3 regions of the Streptomyces sp. NBC_00631 genome follow, and region 3 is predicted to be linked to each of the others. Evidence: riboswitches for the same ligand, from Rfam matches in the RefSeq annotation. Region 3 holds a riboswitch; each other region holds the start of a gene.
What was found. Region 3 has a riboswitch for cyclic di-AMP ahead of OHB00_RS21690 (transglycosylase family protein). Riboswitches for the same ligand answer to the same signal wherever they lie in the genome.
Positions count from the first base shown of each region.

Region 1: another riboswitch for cyclic di-AMP. It lies ahead of OHB00_RS24320 (M23 family metallopeptidase); the one in region 3 lies ahead of OHB00_RS21690 (transglycosylase family protein).
Region 2: another riboswitch for cyclic di-AMP. It lies ahead of OHB00_RS30185 (transglycosylase SLT domain-containing protein); the one in region 3 lies ahead of OHB00_RS21690 (transglycosylase family protein).

Region 1 is NZ_CP107734.1:5,317,960-5,324,444, forward strand. It holds gene OHB00_RS24310 (PrsW family intramembrane metalloprotease) at 1-1,066, shown strand, start outside; gene OHB00_RS24315 (aldo/keto reductase) at 1,417-2,379, opposite strand; gene OHB00_RS24320 (M23 family metallopeptidase) at 2,460-3,476, opposite strand; cyclic di-AMP (ydaO/yuaA leader) riboswitch at 3,484-3,644, opposite strand; tRNA gene OHB00_RS24325 (tRNA-Met) at 3,955-4,028, opposite strand; gene OHB00_RS24330 (dihydrofolate reductase family protein) at 4,206-5,327, opposite strand; gene OHB00_RS24335 (MarR family winged helix-turn-helix transcriptional regulator) at 5,394-5,915, shown strand; gene ribA (GTP cyclohydrolase II) at 6,094-6,485, shown strand, end outside.
Region 2 is NZ_CP107734.1:6,567,817-6,574,301, reverse strand. It holds gene OHB00_RS30195 (CHRD domain-containing protein) at 192-1,130, opposite strand; gene OHB00_RS30190 (polyprenyl synthetase family protein) at 1,272-2,282, opposite strand; cyclic di-AMP (ydaO/yuaA leader) riboswitch at 3,554-3,750, shown strand; gene OHB00_RS30185 (transglycosylase SLT domain-containing protein) at 3,756-4,244, shown strand; gene OHB00_RS30180 (HAD family hydrolase) at 4,258-5,064, opposite strand; gene OHB00_RS30175 (hypothetical protein) at 5,214-5,804, shown strand; partial or broken gene OHB00_RS30170 (hypothetical protein) at 5,840-6,485, opposite strand, start outside.
Region 3 is NZ_CP107734.1:4,737,851-4,744,335, forward strand. It holds gene OHB00_RS21670 (exopolyphosphatase) at 291-1,274, opposite strand; gene OHB00_RS21675 (DUF501 domain-containing protein) at 1,452-1,976, opposite strand; gene OHB00_RS21680 (septum formation initiator family protein) at 2,037-2,513, opposite strand; gene eno (phosphopyruvate hydratase) at 2,613-3,899, opposite strand; gene OHB00_RS21690 (transglycosylase family protein) at 4,299-4,988, opposite strand; cyclic di-AMP (ydaO/yuaA leader) riboswitch at 4,993-5,167, opposite strand; gene OHB00_RS21695 (transglycosylase family protein) at 5,351-6,361, opposite strand.

The DNA of each region.
Region 1 (6,485 bases), 580 kb from region 3:
GCGGAACCTGCTGTTCGCCTTCGCCTGGGGCGCCTGCGCGGCCGCGCTGATAGCCATCGTCGCCAACAGTTTCGCGACGAAGTGGATAGCGACGGCGACCGCGGATCCGAGCAGCGCGGACACGCTCGGGGCGACCGTGATAGCGCCGATCGTGGAGGAGTCGGCGAAGGCGGCAGCCGTGCTCCTCGTCTTCCTCTTCCGCCGGCGGGACTTCACCGGGATCGTCGACGGGGTGGTGATAGCCGGGGTCACCGCCACCGGGTTCGCGTTCACCGAGAACATCCTCTACCTCGGCACGGCCTTCGGGACCGACCAGCTGACCGGTGACAGCGGGATCGCCTCCGTCACCGCCGCGACCTTCTTCGTGCGCATCGTGATGTCCCCCTTCGCGCACCCGCTCTTCACCGTCCTCACCGGCATCGGCTTCGGCATCGCCGCGTTCTCCGGGGAGCGGCAGCGGGCGCGGCGCGTACTGGTGCCGCTCGCCGGGCTGCTGCTCGCGATGAGCATGCACGCGTTCTGGAACGGGTCGTCGACGTTCGGGCAGTACGGGTTCTTCGCCGTGTACAGCATGTTCATGGTGCCGACGTTCGGGCTGCTGATCTGGCTGGCCGTGTGGACGCGGCAGCGGGAGCTGCGGACCGTGCGGGAGGAGCTGCCTGCGTACGTCTACGCGGGGTGGCTGGGGGCTGCCGAGCCGTTCGTCCTCGGCTCGATGCGGGCCCGGCAGATGGCCAGGGAGTACGCCGCGTACCACTTCGGGAAGGCGGCGGGGAGGGCGGTCGCCGAGTACGAGGGGTACGCGACGACGCTGGCGCTGCTGCGGCGCCGGGGGCAGGCGGGGCGGGCGGGGGCCGACTTCGTGGTGCGCGAGCGGGAGCTCCTCACGGAGCTGTGGAGCCGGCGGGAGCTGGTGCGGCCTGCCCTGGAGTACGCGGCCAGGACGGCCGCGCCGGGTGGGTGGCCGGGGTACGCCGGTCATGCGCCGCCCGCCTACGGGGCGGCGGGGCCGGGGTGGCCCGGGGCGGCGGTGCCGTACCCGTCCTACAACCCGTACCGGAGCTAGCGCTTCGAGGTCGCGGAGGGTCCGGCACCGCCGGGATGCGCCGTGGTGGCTGAGCGCCGAGGCGGCGGAAAAAATTGTGAGCGGCGGGAAAAGGAGAACGAGCCGGCGAAGGCACGCGAAAGCCGTCAGCCGGGGGCCGCCGGATATCAGCCGCCAGTCCGACGGAGCCCGCACGCGAAAACCGACAGGCGGAAGCCAGCAGGCGGGAGCCGTCAGGCGGAAGCCAGCAGGCGAAAACCGGCAGGCCGGCCGGAGCCGTCAGGCGGAAGCCAGCAGGCGAAAACCGGCAGGCCGGCCGGAGCCGTCAGGCGGAAGCCAGCAGGCGAAAACCGGCAGGCCGGCGGGAGCCGTCAGGCGGAAGCCGTCGTCAGTTTGGTCAGGTCCTCGTTCGTCAGGTCCAGGTCCGCCACAGCCAGCAGGGGCGGGAGCTGTTCGAGGGCGCGGGCGGAGGCGATCGGGGCCGCGATGGTGGGCTGGGCCGCCAGCCAGGCCAGGGCGACCGTGGGGACCGGGGCCTCGTGGGCCGCGGCGACCTCGTCCAGGGCCGCCAGCACCTTCTGCCCGCGGTCCGACTCGGCGTACTGGGCGGCTCGGCCCGCTCGCGCGCTGTCGACCGTCGTACCGGGCCGGTACTTGCCGGTGAGGAAACCGGCGGCCAGGGAGAAGTAGGGGACGGCCGCGAGGCCGGTGCGGGAGGCCAGGTCCTGGAGGGGGCCCTCGTAGGTGTCCCGGGAGACCAGGTTGTAGTGGGGCTGGAGGGCGACGTACCGGGCGAGGCCCTCGCGGTCGGAGAAGTCCAGGGACTCCTGGAGCCGCTCCGGCGTGATGTTGGACGCGGCGATGTGCCGGACCTTGCCCGCCCGCACCAGCTCGTCCAGCGCGCCGATGATCTCCTCGACCGGGACCTCGGGCTTGTCGAAGTGCGTGTAGTACAGATCGATGTGGTCGGTGCCCAGGCGGCGCAGGGACGCGTCGGCGGCGGCCTTGATGTTGCCGGCGGACAGGCCCGGGTACTCGGGGTGCTGGCTGACCTTCGTCGCGATGACGACGTCGTCGCGGTTGCCGCGTGCCTTGACCCACTTGCCGATGATCGTCTCGGACTCGCCGCCCGTGTTGCCCTCGATCCACGCCGTGTACGAGTCGGCGGTGTCGACGAAGTTGCCGCCCGCGGCGGCATAGGCGTCGAGGACGGCGAAGGAGGTGGCCTCGTCGGCGGTCCAGCCGAAGACGTTACCGCCGAGGGCGAGCGGGAAGACCTCCAGGTCGGAGGCGCCGAGCTTGCGGAGGGAAGGGGAAGCGGAAGAAGCAGTCATGCCTCACTTCAACACGCAGGGCCGGGCGCCCCATGCCGACGCAACACGAAGTTCTTGTAAAGGCGCCCCGCCCGTCCGGGTCAGGGGTTGAGGCCCTTGCCGCGCAGCCAGGTCATCGGGTCGATGGCGGTGGCCTGGCCGTTCGGGTGGACCTCCAGGTGGAGGTGGGGACCCGTGACGTTGCCGGTGGCGCCGACGCGGCCGATGACATCTCCCGTGGCGACCTTCTGGCCGACCTTCACGCCGATCGAGGACTGGTGGCAGAACCACAGCTCGGTGCCGTCGTCGAGGGTGATGATCGTGCGGTAGCCGTAGGAGCCGGCCCAGCCCGCCTCGGTGACCGTGCCGCCGTGCACGGCCTTGATCAGCGTGCCGGTCGGCGCGGCGAAGTCGAGGCCGGTGTGGTAGCCGGAGGACCACATGGAGCCGGCCTGGCCGAAGGTGCCGGTGATCGTGTACGAGACGACGGGCAGCGTGTACTGCTTGGCCAGCTCGGCGAGGCGGGCCTGCTCGGCCTTCTGCTTCGCGGAGGTCTCGGCCTTCTCCTTGGCGTCGGCGGCCTTCGCGGCGGCCGCCTTCTCCGCCTTGGCCTCGGCGGCGGCGACGGCCTTGGCGCTGGCCTTGGTGTCGAGCTGGTTCTGCTGCTGCGCCGCCTGGGAGATGATCCGGCTGCGCAGCGCCTCACCGGCGTCCGAGGAGGAGGAGTCCGCGTCGGTGGCGGTCGTCGTGGTGACGCTGCTGAGCGCGGTCTGGGTGGCCTGGTGACCGCTGCCCTCGCCGAGCAGGGAGCTGACGGAGGAGGGCAGGTCGGGCAGGGAGATGGAGACCGGCGGCTTGCCGGTGTTGGCGCTGGCCATGCCGCCCGCGCCGACGGCGGCGATGACGCCGACGCCGAGAACCGTGGAGCTGCGGGCGAGCCCGCCGCCCTTCTGTTTGGCGACCCGGTGCCGGCCGCGGGCCGCGGAGAGAGACTCCTCGGTGGGGTTCCACTCCTCGAAGGGGCCCTCGTCGGTGCGGTGGCCGCCGTAGCCGAAGGTGTCGGGCTGGCGCTGGCTGGGCACGAACGGGGCTGCCGGAGCAGGCGGGTTGGACGCCACGCGGGCGCACTCCTTTCCTTCCGCTGCCTACCGGGTTAGCTGACGGGTTCGGAGCGGGAAGGTCTCCTACGCGCGTATACCGACCGTTTTGTACCCGGCGGTAGCCTCGCGATTCACCCCAAGGTGGTGGTTCCCCGGTTCCCTTGCGGGATTCGGCGCGTGCGCACGGAGCCGTCGCGGGTGACGGCTGGGACGACCGCGCTGCGTTATCGAACGTTAATAGACCCGGCTGTCAGTTTCCAAGCAGTTCGCCTTGATCATTAAGCTTTTAAAGCTTGGACTTACCAGCCACGACCGATCAAAAGCGGTCGAGTCGACGGTGTGCGCGGGTCAACTCAGGAGTCACACGCGTTTCGATGGTGACTCAGTTGTTATGCGGAGGGCGGCCGTCCGGGCACCCAAAGTGACTGCGGCCGTCTGGAGCCGGATATGACTCAGGGCCGGAATCCTGATATCGGATTCCGGCCCTGAGTTTCAGTAGCGGGGACAGGATTTGAACCTGCGACCTCTGGGTTATGAGCCCAGCGAGCTACCGAGCTGCTCCACCCCGCGTCGTTGACACCAGCATACGCCATCCGAAGAGTGGAAGTCACACGGGTTAAAACCGGCAGGTTCCGGGGCGCTGGAGCAACGCGCCCCCGAAGGGGCGCGGGGAACTGCGCGAGCAACCCCCACGCATCCGCACCCGCACCCGCGAAACCACCCCAGCCCCCTCCTCGGCCGCCCCTGTCAGCCGAGAAGATGCCCGTTGGGCGCCTTCGCCTGCGCCTCGTACTCCCCCAGGACCAGCACCTCCACCCCCGCCTCCCGCAGCGTCCCCGTCCCGTCGGCCGCCGTCACGAACGTGTCCGGCTCGCGCCACGCCGTCACCACCCGCCGTACCCCGGCCCGCAGGATCAGCTCGGCGCACGGGTGCGGGCGGGAGGCGCGGTGGGTGCAGGGTTCGAGGCTGGTGTAGACCGTGGCGGAAGGCAGCCGGGGGTCGGTCGGGGAGATCTTGGCGAGGGCCGCCTCCTCCGCGTGGACCACGGGGTCGCCGGCCTCCCGGGAGTGGCCGCGGGCCAGTTCCGTGCCGTCGGCCGCGACCACCACCGCGCCCACGCTGAACGCGGTCCGGGACGGCGGGCAGTCGGCCGCCAGTTCGCAGGCGAGCCGCATCCAGTGGCGGTCGGCGGCGGACGGCGACCCGCCCGTGCCGGGGGCCGTGGGCGCGTACCGCGTCAGGACGACGTCCTCGATACGGCGGGTCTCCAGGAGCCGCAGCCGCCCACCCTGGTACCCGCCCGGACCGAACAGCCGCGGTGCCTTCGGATCGCCGACGAAGAGGGGGGCCAGAACCAGCTGGAGCTCGTCGGCCAGGCCCTGCTGGAGGAGCTGGGTGTGGACCGTGCCACCGCCCTCGACCATCAGGCGCCGTACCCCCCGCACGTCGTGCAGGTGCTCCAGGAGGAGCCGCCAGTCCAGCTCCGGGCCCAGTGCCACGACGTCCGCCGCGACCTGGGCCCGCTCCGCGCCCTCGTCCGTCGTGTAGACGACCTTCGCGCCGCCCGTGTGCCAGAACCTGGCCGCCGGGTCGAGCTCACCGGTCGCGGTGACGGTGACCTTGAGGGGGTACTCCGGCTTTCCCGCCGCGACCCGGGCCGCGCGCCGCTCCGGGTCGTTCACCAGGAGCCGCGGGTTGTCCGCTCGGATGGTGCCGGCGCCGATCAGGATCGCGTCGACGGACGCCCGCACCTCGTCGACGCGGTCGAAGTCGGCCGGCGAGGAGAGCAGCAGCCGGTCGGGGCCGGTGTCGTCGAGGTAGCCGTCGAGGGAGACGGCGGCGGAGAGCAGGACGTAGGGGTACGGCATCGGACGCGCTCACTCCCGGGGACGGGCAGGCTTGGTTAAAGTTTGAAACAAACCTACACTGGGTGCATGAAGACTCGCTGGCTCACTCCGGAGGAGCAGCGCGCGTGGCGCGCGTTCATGGCGGCGACGAACCTCCTGGAGGACGCGATCGACCGGCAGCTCCAGCAGGACGCCGGCATGCCGCACCTGTACTACGGCATCCTCGCCAACCTCTCCGAGGAGCCGGAGCGCAAGCTGCGTATGACCGATCTCGCCGAGAAGTCGAAGATCACCCGGAGCCGGCTGACGTACGCCGTGACGCGACTGGAGAAGGACGGGCTGATCCGGCGCGAGGACTGCCAGTGGGACAAGCGGAGCAGCTTCGCGATCCTGACCGACGAGGGCATGGCGGTGCTGGAGCGCACGGCGCCCGGCCATGTGGAGACCGTGCGGGCGGCGGTCTTCGACCAGCTCTCCGACGAGCAGGTGGAGCAGTTGGAGACGATCAGTTCGGCGATCGCGCGGGCGCTGGAGGGCGCCGAGACTCCCAGGCCGACGCCGGACGAGGTGCCGTGGCGGCGCCGGTCGTCCCCCTGTTCCGGCTCCTGAGCCCCGGCTTCCGTCGCCGATCGTGAAGCCGGACTTCTGAAACCCCACAGAAACCTGTTGCTTCAAATTTAAAACATGGAGTAGGGTTCCGTCCGTGGGTCTGCTTCAAATCTGAAGCAGACGCCCGCGACGTCCCGTACCGGGACTGCCGTCCTGCACCCGGACACTGGAGAACCCGATGACCGACTTCCCCGCCGCCACCCAGCGCGCCCGCGTCCGGGTCCCGCTGCGCTTCGACGACGGCTACAGCGTCAACGCCGAGCTCGTCACCTTCCATGGCCTGACCGACGGCCAGGAGCATGTCGCCGTGGTCCTGGGCGAGCCCGCCCCCGGCGCCCTTCCGCTGGTGCGCCTGCACTCCGAGTGCCTGACCGGCGACGTCTTCGGCTCGGCCCGCTGCGACTGCGGACCCCAGCTGCGCGAGGCCGTCGAGCGCATCGCCGACCGCGGCGGCGTCCTGCTCTACCTGCGCCAGGAGGGCCGGGGCATCGGCCTCTACAACAAGCTCGACGCCTACGCCCTCCAGGACCAGGGCCTCGACACCTACGAGGCGAACGCCGCCCTCGGCCT
Region 2 (6,485 bases), 1.8 Mb from region 3:
CGGTGGTGATTTCCGTGGTTTCCATCTCACCAAATCGGGGGCGGAGAAGCGTCAGACCACGGAGCCAACTCCGTGTACACCTGCGGTATGACACAAGGGTGGAGGCGCCTTCCCCGACCCGTAGGGGTCGTGCTGCGAAGGCGCCTCCTCTCACCGTGCCGGGTCCGCTCGGCTCACGTGCCGTGGCCGGCTCAGTACTGCACGAACACGTAGTCCGCCCGGTAGGGGACGCCGACGACGGCGCCCGGGGTGCAGGAGCCGGCCGGGGCCACGCCGCCGACGGTGTTGAGGCGCAGGATCTCGCCGGTGTGGGCGAGCAGTCCGTGGTTCTTGCCGGACCGGGTGGCCTTGAGGTCCAGCTCGGGGATGTTGCCCGCGCCGTTCGCCGTCTTGGTCAGGACGGCTCCGGTGACCGCGCTCCCGTCGGGTGCGACCCACTGCGGGGTGCCGGAGTTCGGTGCGACGAAGGAGTGGCGGATGCCTCCGCCGAGCTCGGCGCTGACGTCCCGCTGGGCGAAGGCGTAGCCGCCGTCGGCGGGCTTGCACTCGTAGATCTGCTTGCCGGTGACGACGGAGGCCTGGAAGCCACCGCCCTTGAGGTCGGAGACGGTGGTGACGGCGTGCAGCTGGCCGCGGAGAGCGCCGCCGGGGAACTCCGCGGTGTGCAGGTTGGCGTAGAAAGCTCCGGGGTCGGTGGTGAGCTGGGTGAGCAGGGCCTTGTCGGTGACCTTGACGCTGCCGGTGACGGTGTGACCCCTGGCCTTCTTCAGCAGTTTGCCGAAGTCGATCCTGACGGCGCCGTTGGTGCCCTTGGCGCCCTGGTGGATGTGCAGGTCGGTGGGCTTGCCGGTGCCGCGCCAGGTCACGGCGACGGTCACCTTGTCCCCCTTGATCTGGATGAACTCCAGGGCGGCACCGTCCTTGTCCCCGCCGGCGGGCCCGCCGGCGACGGGCACCTCGTTGGCACCGCGCAGGCCGGCGGCGAGAACGACGGAGGCGGTGGAGCTGTGGCCGGCGGAGCTGTGGCCGGTTGCGGCGGATGCCGGGGCGGCGGCACCGCCGAGAGCGGTGACGATGACGGTGATGGCGGCGGCGACGAGGCTCTTGCGGCGCGTTGCGTCGATGACCATGATTCCGTTTTCTCCCCCTGTGTCAGCCGACGCCCCCTGCGTCGGCTTTCCGGGGAGGAGTACGGAACGCGTCCCGGATTGGACTCAGTCCAGCAATATGACCCAGGTCACATGAGGATGCCCTCGGAGGCTCGGCGGAGCCTATCCGGCGCGGTGCACCACCGCGTCGCACAGCTCCACCAGTGCGGCCTTCGGGTCGCACTCCGGCAGCGGAGCCAGCGCGGCCCGCGCCTCCTCCGCGTAGCGGACCGCGTCCCGGCGGGCCAGCTCCAGCGCGGGATGGGCCCGGAGCGCCGTCAGGGCCTCCGCGTGCCGCGTGTCGTCCGTCAGGTCGGAGTCGAGCAGCTCGCACAGGGCGATGTCCTCGGCCAGCCCCAGCCGGGCTGCGCGTTCCCGCAGCCGCAGCACCGGAAGCGTGGGCACCCCCTCGCGGAGGTCGGTTCCCGGGGTCTTCCCGGACTCATGGGAGTCGGAGGCGATGTCCAGGACGTCGTCGGCCAGCTGGAAGGCGACACCGAGCCGTTCGCCGTACTGGGTGAGGACGTCGACGACCGTCTCGTCGGCACCGGACAGCATCGCGCCGAAGCGGCAGGAGACAGCGACCAGCGAGCCGGTCTTGCCGCCGAGCACGTCGAGGTAGTGCTCGACCGGGTCACGCCCGTCCGTCGGGCCTGCCGTCTCCAGGATCTGGCCGGTCACCAGCCGTTCGAACGCGAGGGCCTGGACCCGGACCGCCTCGGGGCCGAGGTCGGCGAGGATCTGGGAGGCACGGGCGAAGAGGAAGTCGCCGGTGAGGACGGCGAGCGAATTGCCCCAGCGGGTGTTGGCGCTGTCGACACCGCGCCGCACGGAGGCCTCGTCCATGACGTCGTCGTGGTACAGCGTGGCCAGGTGGGTGAGCTCGACGACCACGGCCGACGGCACGACACCCGGCGCGTACGGGTCGCCGAACTGCGCGGCGAGCATCACCAGCAGCGGCCGGAACCGCTTCCCCCCGGCCCGCACGAGGTGCTGTGCGGCCTCCGTGATGAACGGGACCTCGCTCTTGGTAGCTTCTAGCAAGCCTTCCTCGACAGCCGTCAATCCGGCCTGGACATCGGCTTCCAGAGCCTGGTCCCGCACGCTCAGCCCGAACGGCCCGACGACGGTCACGAGGGGTCTCCTGTCTGCTGGTGTCTACTGGCGATTACGCGGTTTGTCGATAGGTCGCTGCCATCACTCAAGTCAGCGTATCCGGTCAGGTTTCGATCACCGATAGCGCCCACGGTTACACCCCGGGCGCTATCGGATCACGACCGTTATGTTTTTGATCAGCCGATACGACCTGACATCCACTGACTTAACAGCAAGTGCAGACAGTTGTCCCGAACCATGGCCCAGGCCGTGTCCCGCACCAGGACCGACACCGGGGCCAGCGCCGGGTTCGGGTCCGGGTCCGGGCGTGAGGGTCTGTCCGGCGGCGAGTCTCCCGACTGACTGCTACCCCGAAACCGTCCCTTCCCTCCCGAGCGACATCACCTGCCCGGAGGTACCCCCTCCCCTGCTTGCCGAAGCCGACGAGGGCAGCTGGTGCACGAACGGCGCCACCTCCCGCACATCCGTACGCGCCACCTCCACGAGACCACGCGCGACACCCTCCGCCCCCCTTGACCCACATCTCCTTGACCGGCGGAACGGCCTCCCACGCCCGTGGCACCTCGCCGACCGCCCACAGCAGCCGCCGACCGGCCCACTTCGCGGACGACAGCATTGACAACGATGCGCATCACAGCGGAGGTTCCACCCTCCCGGCGGACACTCACCCGGGAGGTCCCGGAGCCCGCCACTCCATCCTCAACGTGACGAGCGTCACGGCTCAGCGATCACCTTCCCAACGTCCCAGCCATGTCCGGACGGCGGCACGCGCGCGTACCGGAGCTTCCGAAGTTGACGAGGGGCACGCCGGAGAGACACCCGATCGAGCGAGCAGGACCCACTGCCGGCGCACAGCCACCTCGCCATTCAGTCCACGCCATTCACCCCGAATACCCCACAATCCGACAATTTGGACTTTCCGTTTGAATCACCCACATCGACGCCCACTCCGTCACCCAGTGGAGGCGATTCATGTGAATGCGGGTGGGAAGTTTTTCCGTCGAACCAGGAAAAAGGTGGATTCCATGAATCCCTCATGTCCGATTTGCGGTTATTGCGATTTCGTGAAGTAGGTCACATGGGCCCCGGTACCGCAAGGCAGGTGGCGCCCCTTCCTTTCCTTTTCCTGCGGGCCAGTTGAGGCTTGGCGATCGCAAAGGATCAAGCACCACATACGCCTCAGGCGAAGGTCAATCGGTGTGTTGTGTGAATGGACTACTTGTTCCGGACATGTGCTCTCGCATACGTTCCCGCTCGCCGGGCGGACGCCGAATCCTGCCGCCGCCCGTCGTGACCCATCGACGAGTCCATTCGCACGGCAGGAGCGGGGGATCCAGGTAAGTCGCCGGACCGGGCGGCCGACGTCACCCAACAGACGTCGTTCCGGAACGGCTAGGGGTGAAGTCGCATCGTCTTCGGGCGGTGCGGCCGGGCACTCCCCGAGCCCGAACCCGACAGCTCACCTCGCAGGCGACGGAGAGGAACTTCGCCATGCCCGCTGCCGTTCAGCACTGCCGTCCCCGCCGTAACCGCATTGTCCGCACGCTCGCCGTCGCCTGCACCGGCGCCGCCGTCCTCGCCCTTCCGCTGATCGGGGCGACCGCCGCCTCCGCCGCCGGGTCCTCCAGCACGACGGCCTCGACGACCCTCGCCGGGTACCCGAACAACCTCGACGGCTGGATCCGCGAGTCGCTCGCGATCATGTCGGAGAAGCACATCCCGGGCACCTACAACGGCATCTACCGCAACGTGATGCGGGAGTCCTCGGGCAACCCGAAGGCCATCAACCTCTGGGACTCCAACGCGGCCGCCGGCATCCCCTCCAAGGGCCTGCTCCAGGTGATCGACCCGACGTTCAACACCTACCACGTGGCCGGCACGTCGTTCGACATCTACGACCCGGTCGCCAACATCACCGCCGCCTGCAACTACGCCGCCGCGCGGTACGGCTCGATGGACAACGTCCACGGCGCGTACTGATCGACGCCCCGGGTCAGTCGAAGAGTCTTTCGAGGACGACGGCGATGCCGTCGTCCTCGTTCGACGTGGTGATCTCGTCGGCCCGCGCCTTGAGTTCGGGATGGGCGTTGGCCATCGCCACTCCGTAGGCGGCCCACTCGAACATCGGGATGTCGTTGGGCATGTCGCCGAAGGCGATGGCCTGTCCGGAGCTCAGTCCCAGATGGTCGGCGGCCAGCGCGAGCCCGGTCGCCTTGGTCACCCCGCACGGCTGTAGTTCGACGGTCCCGGGCCCCGACATGGTGACCGTCGCCAGCGATCCGACCACCGAGCGGGCGGTCGCCGCCAGTTCGTCGTCGGACAGGGTGTGGTGGCGCAGCAGTACCTTGCTGATGGGCGCGCACCACAGGTCGTCGCGGCGGGCGACGCGCAGTGCGGGCAATGTGGGGTGGGGCATCAGATAGCCGGGCTCGATGAGCGTGAGCCCGTCCACGCCGTCCTGGTCGACCGCCGCGTACACCTGGCCGACCTCGGCCTCGATCTTGCCGAGCGCGGTCTCCGCCAGCTCCCGGTCCAGGGTGACCGACCACAGCAGCCGGTCCGCGCCGGCGTCGTACACCTGCGCGCCCTGGCCGCAGACCGCGAGTCCCGTGCAGCCGAGGTCGTCGAGGAGCGGGCGCACTCTCGGCGCGGGGCGGCCGGTCACCACGAGGTGCCGGGCACCGGACCGGCCGGCCCGCGCGAGCGCGGTGAGCGACCGTTCCGAGAGGGTGTCGTCGGCGCGCAGCAGCGTGCCGTCCAGGTCGGTGGCGATCAGTGAGTACGGGGAGGGTGCGACCATGATCAGAGAATACGGACAGCACGCCCCTGCGACTCACTGTGCGTTTCGGCCTCAAGTGGCGCCCGCCCCCGCCGTGATGGGGCCGTTGTCAGTGACGGGCGTTACGTTGTCGGTGAGGCGGTTGTACCGATCCGGCGGGGGTGTTGGTGGTGACGGACGGGTGGGGGGACTTCCGGGAGTATCTGCTGGCAGCGGCGACCGGGGTGCTGGAGCGGTTCCCGGAGGAGTCGCGGCCTGAGATCTACGCGCTGTCGTTCCGTGTCTGGCGGGTCGACGACGACAAGCGCAGACCTTATGTGGCGATCGGCTACAACACGGAGAGCCAGTACGCGGCCGAAAGACGCCGCGAGGACCCGGACGAGGCCCGCTGGAACTACGCGTGCTGGCTCCTCGACGGCTTCGAGATGCTCGGCAACTGCCCTGAGGACCCGGCCGGCAGCGCGCTCTACGTGGAGGAGGTCCGGCGGCTCGGACTCTGGTTCGACGGGGACGAGGACGCCGCCGAACTGGACGCCGCGCGCGAGTTGTTGGGGCGGCACTTCGCCGACGCGTGCGTCCGGCTGGCCCGGGATCTGCACGACAGCGGCCGGATCGAGAAGGTCCTCGGGCGGCCACTGCCGGTGGTTGTCTTCGACATGTACTGCCCGGGCTGGGAGGTCGAGGCCACCCGGGCGGCCAACCCGCCGGAGCTGATCGAGGAGTTCCTGGCCTGGCAGTGGGCGGCCGAGGAGGAGGCGTAGGCCTCGGGGCGGGTGACGGTCCGGCCCCGGGGGTGTCAGGCGTGGGCTGCCGCCAGGTGCTTGGCCAGGCGCGGTGAGGCGAACTCCGTACCGCACACGAACCGCATCACCGGCCCGTACGACGCGGCCGCCGCGAGGCCCGTGAAGTACAGGCCGGGCACGGAGGAGACGTATCCCGCGCCGAGTCTCGGGGCTCCGCGACCGACCGCGACGCGGGTGCGCAGCTCGGGGCCGAGGAAGTCCATCGCGGCGAGGTCCACGCGGTAGCCGGTGGCGGCTATCACGTGGTCGGCGGCGAGACGCTCGGTGCCGCCGTCGTGGGTGCGTACGGTGAGGACCGCGGCGCTGTCCCAGGTACCGGCGCCGGTCACAGCGGCTACCTCGCGGACCTGGACCTTGCCCTCGAAGCGGTCGCGCAGCCACCAGGCGCCGAGCGGCCCCAGCACCCGGCGGACCAGGTAGGGGCGGATCCGTGCCGGAGGTGGCAGTAGGGGTGCGGGTAGTAACTGAGAGCCCACAGGGACCAGGCCCGGCCGAACGGCGACTGCGGTCGCAGCTTCGGCTGGTCCCAGGGCGGGGCGCCGAATGCGACCCTGAACCACTCGCCGTAATCGATGAAGGTCTCCACCGGGACGACGTCCTCGTCGGTCACCAGCCGGCGGATGCCCTCCGCGTCGCAGT
Region 3 (6,485 bases):
CACTTCCGATACGACCCGTTGTCAATGCCGCGTGAGCTGCCTCTCCAGGCTTCCGGGGGCACCGTGAGGGCACCCGATGTCACCCTCACGAGTACCTCCCGAATCACCTTCGAATCGCTCTCCTGAGCACGCACTCGGGGCCGTTGAGCCCCCGAACGGCCGAAGAGCCCCCACCGGACCCCTCACCTGCACCGAATTCCTTGTGAAGAACTTCACGAAGTTTTCCGCCGGGACGTCGTGGCACGGGGTGTCACCGGCCGTTCCGGGTGCTCACCCGTTGTCCCACCTGCTCATCCGAGGCCGTTGGGCAATGGCCGACGCCCGTTGGACGGCTGGGCGACGGACCAGGCGATCCCGTCGAGGATGTCGTGCTCGCTCACCACGACCTCCGTCGCGCCCACCCGCTCCATGATCGACTGGAGGACGAGGGCGCCGGCGCCGATGACGTCGACGCGGCCGGGGTGCATGGAGGGGATCGCCGCCCGCTCGGCGTGCGTCGAGCGCAGCAGCCACTCGGTGATCTCCCGGACCCGGGCGTAGGGAATGCGGGAGTGGTGGATGGCCGCGGAGTCGTACTCCGGCAGATCCTGGTGGATGGCGGAGAGGGTGGTGACGGAGCCGGCGAGACCGACCAGGGTGTGCGCCTCGCGCAGCGGGACGGTCTCCTCCGCGAGGTCGAGGGCGCGCTCGATGTCGGCCCACATGGAGGCGGTCTCGGCCTCGGTGGGCGGGTCGCTGACGTGCCCCTCGTGCACGAGATGCCGCTCGGTCATCCGCACACAGCCGACGTCCACGGACCGGGCGGCGCGCACGTGCTCGTCGCCGACGACGAACTCCGTCGAGCCGCCGCCGATGTCCACGACGAGGAACGGCTTGGCGAGGTCGTCGCGTCCGGTCAGCTCCTTCGTCGCGCCCGTGAAGGAGAACTCGGCCTCCTGGTCGCCGCTGATGACCTCCGGCTCGACGCCGAGGATGTCCAGCACGCCGCGCACGAACTCGTCCCGGTTCTCGGCGTCACGGGACGCGGACGTGGCCACGAACCGCAGCCGCTCCGCCCCGTACTCCTTGATGACCGCCGCGTACTCCCGGCAGGCCGCGAACGTCCGCGCCAGCGCCTCGGGCGCGAGCCGCCCGGTCCGGTCCACCCCCTGCCCGAGCCGCACGATCACCATCCGCCGGTCGAGGTCGACGAGTTCTCCGGTCTCCGGGTTCGCGTCGGCCACGAGCAGCCGGATGGAGTTGGTGCCACAGTCGATGGCGGCGACGCGGGTCATGGGTGGCGGGTTCCTTGTCTGTTCGTGACTTGTCGGCGGACCGGGCCGAGCCGGGCGGCACCTGCTCGACGGACCGGGTCGGGACGGCAACCATTCGATCAACCGAGTCGGGTGGTGGGTGGGCGAGGGACCCGGGGGCCCGGGGCGGAGCCTCCGGGAGGGCGACCTGTCCGTCGGTCAGTGCTCGGCCGTGGACACCACACACGCCCCCTTGGCCCACCACTCCGGCAGCATGGCGATCGCCTCGTCGCCGAGCGGGTTCACGCCGGGGCCGGCGGCCAGGGAGTGCGCCACGAGCACGTGCAGGCACTTCACCCGGTCCGGCATACCGCCGGCGCTGGGAAAGCCCGTCAGCTCCTCGATCTCGTCCCGGCGCCGGATGTAGTCCTCGTGTGCGGCCCGGTACGCCGCCGCCAGCTCCGGATCGCTCTCCAGCCGCGCCGTCATCTCCTTCATCACGCCGTTGGCCTCAAGCGTGCCGATCGCGGACGCGGCCTTCGGGCACGTCAGGTAGTACAGCGTCGGGAACGGCGTCCCGTCCGGCAGCCGCGGCGCGGTCTCCACGACGTCCGGCTGGCCGCACGGGCACCGGTGCGCGATCGCCCGCAGTCCGCGCGGCGGCCGCCCGAGCTGCTGCTTGAAGGCCTCGACGTCCGCGTCGGTCGGCTCGGTACGCGGAGTGGAGGGAGGAGCCGTTTCCATGCCTGTCTTTCTGTTCTGCTGCGCTACTACTGCTCTGCTGCGCCACTGCTGCTCTGCTGCTCACTGGTCGGACGCGTCGGACTTGTCGACGCCGTCCCAGACGTTCGCGTACCAGGGCCGGTCGGCCGCCCCGAGGTAGGCGTGCGCCTGCTTGGCAACACCGGGGTCGATCACGATGTAGCCGGTCTCCCCCGGCATCACGTAGTGCAGCCGCTCCCGGATCTGCTGCTCGGCGTACGCGTCGTCCTGCCACCGCGCCTTGAGGTCCCGCAGCTGCTCGACCCGCTGCCGGGCCTGCTGCTGCTGGCGTTCCAGGTCGGAGATCTCGGCGCGCTGGGAGACGTACTGCCGCATCGGGTAGGCGAGCGCGACGACCATCGTGCAGAGCACGATCGCGAGGAGCGCGGCGCGGCCGGTGAGCCGGGAGCGGCGGGCCTGGCGCCGGGTCTGGGAGCGGTAGACCCGGGCCGCCGTCTGCTCGCCGAGCAGCTTGAGCCTGGTCGCGGTGGAGAACCGGTCCCGGTCCTTCACTGCCATGTCCCCGCCTCCCTGATACGTGCGTACGTCCCCGGACACGGTACGGGACCGGGTACGGGGACGTACGTACGACTGGCTAAGCGTTACCCCAGGTTGGGGTCAGCCCTTGAAGCGGGGGAACGCGCTGCGGCCCGCGTACACCGCCGCGTCGTCGAGGATCTCCTCGATGCGCAGCAGCTGGTTGTACTTGGCGACGCGCTCGGAGCGGGCCGGGGCGCCGGTCTTGATCTGGCCGCAGTTGGTGGCGACGGCGAGGTCGGCGATGGTGACGTCCTCGGTCTCGCCGGAGCGGTGCGACATCATGCACTTGAAGCCGTTGCGCTGGGCGAGCTCGACGGCGTCCAGCGTCTCGGTCAGGGAACCGATCTGGTTCACCTTCACCAGCAGGGCGTTGGCGGTGCCCTCCTCGATGCCGCGGGCGAGGCGCTCCGGGTTGGTGACGAACAGGTCGTCGCCGACGAGCTGGACCTTGTCGCCGAGCTTGTCGGTGATGACCTTCCAGCCGGCCCAGTCGTCCTCGAACAGCGGGTCCTCGATGGAGACCAGCGGGTACGCCGCGACCAGCTCCTCGTAGTACTCGGTCATCTCGGCGGCCGAGCGGGACTTGCCCTCGAACTCGTACTTGCCGTCCTTGTAGAACTCGGACGCGGCGACGTCGAGCGCGAGCGCGATCTGCTCGCCGGGGACGTAACCGGCCTGCTTGACTGCCTCCAGGATGAGGTCCAGCGCGGCGCGGTTGGACTCCAGGTTGGGGGCGAAGCCGCCCTCGTCGCCGAGGCCGGTGGACAGGCCCTTGCTCTTCAGGACCTTCTTGAGGGTGTGGTAGACCTCGGCGCCCCAGCGCAGCGCCTCGGAGAAGGACTCCGCGCCGATCGGGGCGATCATGAACTCCTGGATGTCGACGTTGGAGTCCGCGTGCGAGCCGCCGTTGAGGATGTTCATCATCGGCACCGGCAGCAGGTGCGCGTTCGGGCCGCCCAGGTAGCGGAAGAGCGGGAGGTCGGACGCCTCGGAGGCGGCGTGCGCGACGGCGAGGGAGACTCCGAGGATGGCGTTGGCGCCCAGCGAGCCCTTGTTGTCGGTGGCGTCCAGGTCGAACATGGCCTGGTCGATCAGGCGCTGCTCGGTGGCGTCGTAGCCGACCAGCTCCGGGCCGATCTGCTCGATGACGGCGAGGACGGCCTTCTCGACACCCTTGCCCAGGTAGCGGTTGGGGTCGCCGTCACGGAGCTCGATGGCCTCGAAGGCACCGGTGGAGGCGCCGGACGGGACGGCGGCACGACCCGTGCTGCCGTCGTCGAGGCCGACCTCGACCTCGACCGTGGGGTTGCCTCGGGAGTCCAGGATTTCCCGGGCTACGACGACGTCGATGGACGGCACGAGCATCTCCTTCTTGGGATGTGACGCTGGTTGTGCGGGGCGCACGTGGGCCTGGCCGGCCCTTGCTCAGCCTTGCGACTAGAGCCTAACCGTCCCGGGCCCGTCGGCCGGCACGACCGACCGACCCGTGGACACACTGACGGTACTCATTGTTCATGCGCGGAACAAAGGGGGTCCCGATGAAGAACGGAAGAAGAGCGGGCCAAGAAGGGGACCGGAAGGAGGACGGCAAAGAGAAACCCCGCCCCGGTGCGTACGGGGGGAAACGCACCGGAGCGGGGAGCCGTGGGGGACGGGGGTGGCCCTCACGTGGCCTCCACTATGGGGACCACGGTTGTGTGGGGGCTGTGCTTCAGCTGGGCGCCGCTTAGTACTTGCGGCACGCGCCGCACCGCGCCCGCGCCTTTACTTCAGGTGGAGCTGCTGGCCCGGGTAGATGAAGTCGGCATCGTCGACGATGTCCTTGTTCAGCTTGAACAGCGCCTGCCAGCCGCCCTTGACCTTGTGCTTCTCGGCGATCGAGCTGAGGGTGTCACCCTTGACGACCTTGTACTCGCCGTCGCCCTTCTTGACCTTCTTGCCGGTCGGGGTGGTGACGGTCTTCTTGGCAGCCGGGCGCTCGGCGGAGCGGGAGGCGGCCTGGGTACCGGTCGAGCGGGTGCTGGTGCTGCTGCTCGACGAGCTGGAGCTGGAGGAGCTGCTGGAGCCGCCGCCGGTGTAGGCGGCGCTGGACAGGCCCGTGCCGCAGACCGGCCAGGCGCCCTTGCCCTGCGCGGCGAGGACCTTCTCGGCGATCTGGATCTGCTGCGCCTTGGTGGCCTGGTTCGCCTGCGCGGCGTACTGCGTGCCGCCGTACGCGGCCCAGGTGGAGGCGGAGAACTGCAGACCGCCGTAGTAGCCGTTGCCGGTGTTGATGGCCCAGTTGCCGCCCGACTCGCACTGGGCGACGGCGTCCCACTCGGAGGCGGTGGCGGCCGAGGCGCTGCCGGCCGCCATCAGCGGAGCGGCGACGGCGACGCCGGTGACACCGGCGACAGCGATGGCGCGGACGGCCTTGGACGGACGACGGTGCTTGCCCTTGCCGGAAAACAGCATGGATCGATCCCCTCACCGACGCCTGCGAGGTGAGCTGTCGGGTTCGGGCCGGTTGAGTTGCCCGGCCGCACACCCGTGTGTCGGTGCGCGGCTTCACCCCGAGCCGGATCGGCAGCCTCGACTGCCGGTCCCGGCACTTACCTTGGGTCCCCCGCTCCTGCCTACGGCGCTTGACGCGACGACTGTTCCCGGACGGCCGCTGGCAGGACTCGGCGTTGCGACAGCCGGGGCTCGTGGTGACGAGCGGCCTTGACCGTAAACAGGGCATCCGGCGAATTTCAAAGATGATCAGGGCTTCTGAGACTCATCCCACACTTTCGCCAAAACGGACATTAGCCCTCGAAGCGGGGCGTCAACTCCCGCTACTTTTCGTCCGATTCGCTGCCGAGTTTCAGGGTCTGACCGGGGGTGATGGCGTTCGGGTCGGTACCGATGTCGGCCTTGTTCGCGGCATAGAGCGCACGCCATCCGCCGTCGAGGTCAAGGGAGTCGGCGATGGAGGCGAGGGTGTCGCCCTCACGGACGGTGTAGGTGCCGCTGTCGCGGGAGGCGTGACGGGCGGAGGAGGTGGCATCCTGACCGTTTGTCACGCTTTCGTCCGCCGAGCCGCCGCGATGCTTGCCGCCGCCACCGACGGCCCCCGTGTCGACCAGACTCCAAGAGCCTCCGGTCTGCCACGAATTGTCCGAGTCGTCAGCCTCGGAGGTGACGGGATTCTCACTCGCCTTCGAGGTACCGGAGCCGGTGCCGGAGCCGGATGATTCCGACTTGTCCGTCTTGGTGGATTTGCTGGGGGTGTCCGTCTTGGAGTCACTGCCCGCGCTCGCGCTCGGGGAGGGAGTGCTGGAGTCGTCCCCGGAGTCCGCGGCGCCCGAGGAGGAACCGGAGTCGGAGGAGGAGGACGACGAGTCCGACAGCCCGGAGGACGTGTCCGACGAGTCGGAGGAGGACGAGTCAGCCGATCCGCCAAGGCCCGTGTCGACGTTCACCGAGGCGTCGTCGGAGGAGAGCCCGGCCAGCAGGGCGCAGGTCCGCCAGGGCTTGGTGCCCTGGTCGGCGAGTATTTTCTCGGCGACCGCGATCTGCTGCGAACGGCTCGCCTGGTCGGGCGTCGTGGCGTACTCCGTGCCCCCGTACTTCTCCCAGTCGTCCAGGGACATCTGGAGGCCGCCGTAGTAGCCGTTGCCGTTGTCGGCGCTCCAGGAGCCACCGCTCTCGCACTCGGCCACCTGGTCCCAGGTGGAGCCGTCGGCAGCGTGCGCGCTCACCGCGCCGAGGAGCGGGATGGCGATGGCGGAGCCGGTCACCCCGGCCGCGACGAGGAGGGCCGGAGCCTGACGGGGGCGACGGTGACGACCGTTCCCGGAGAGCATGCGGAAACCTTTCGAGCGACAGCGGTGACCGGCGCGGCGGGTCCCGCAGGGGCGCCGCGCTGATGGGTGAACGTATCGGCAGACGATCACTTGTCACAAGTTAATGCCGCGCAGATCACGTGAA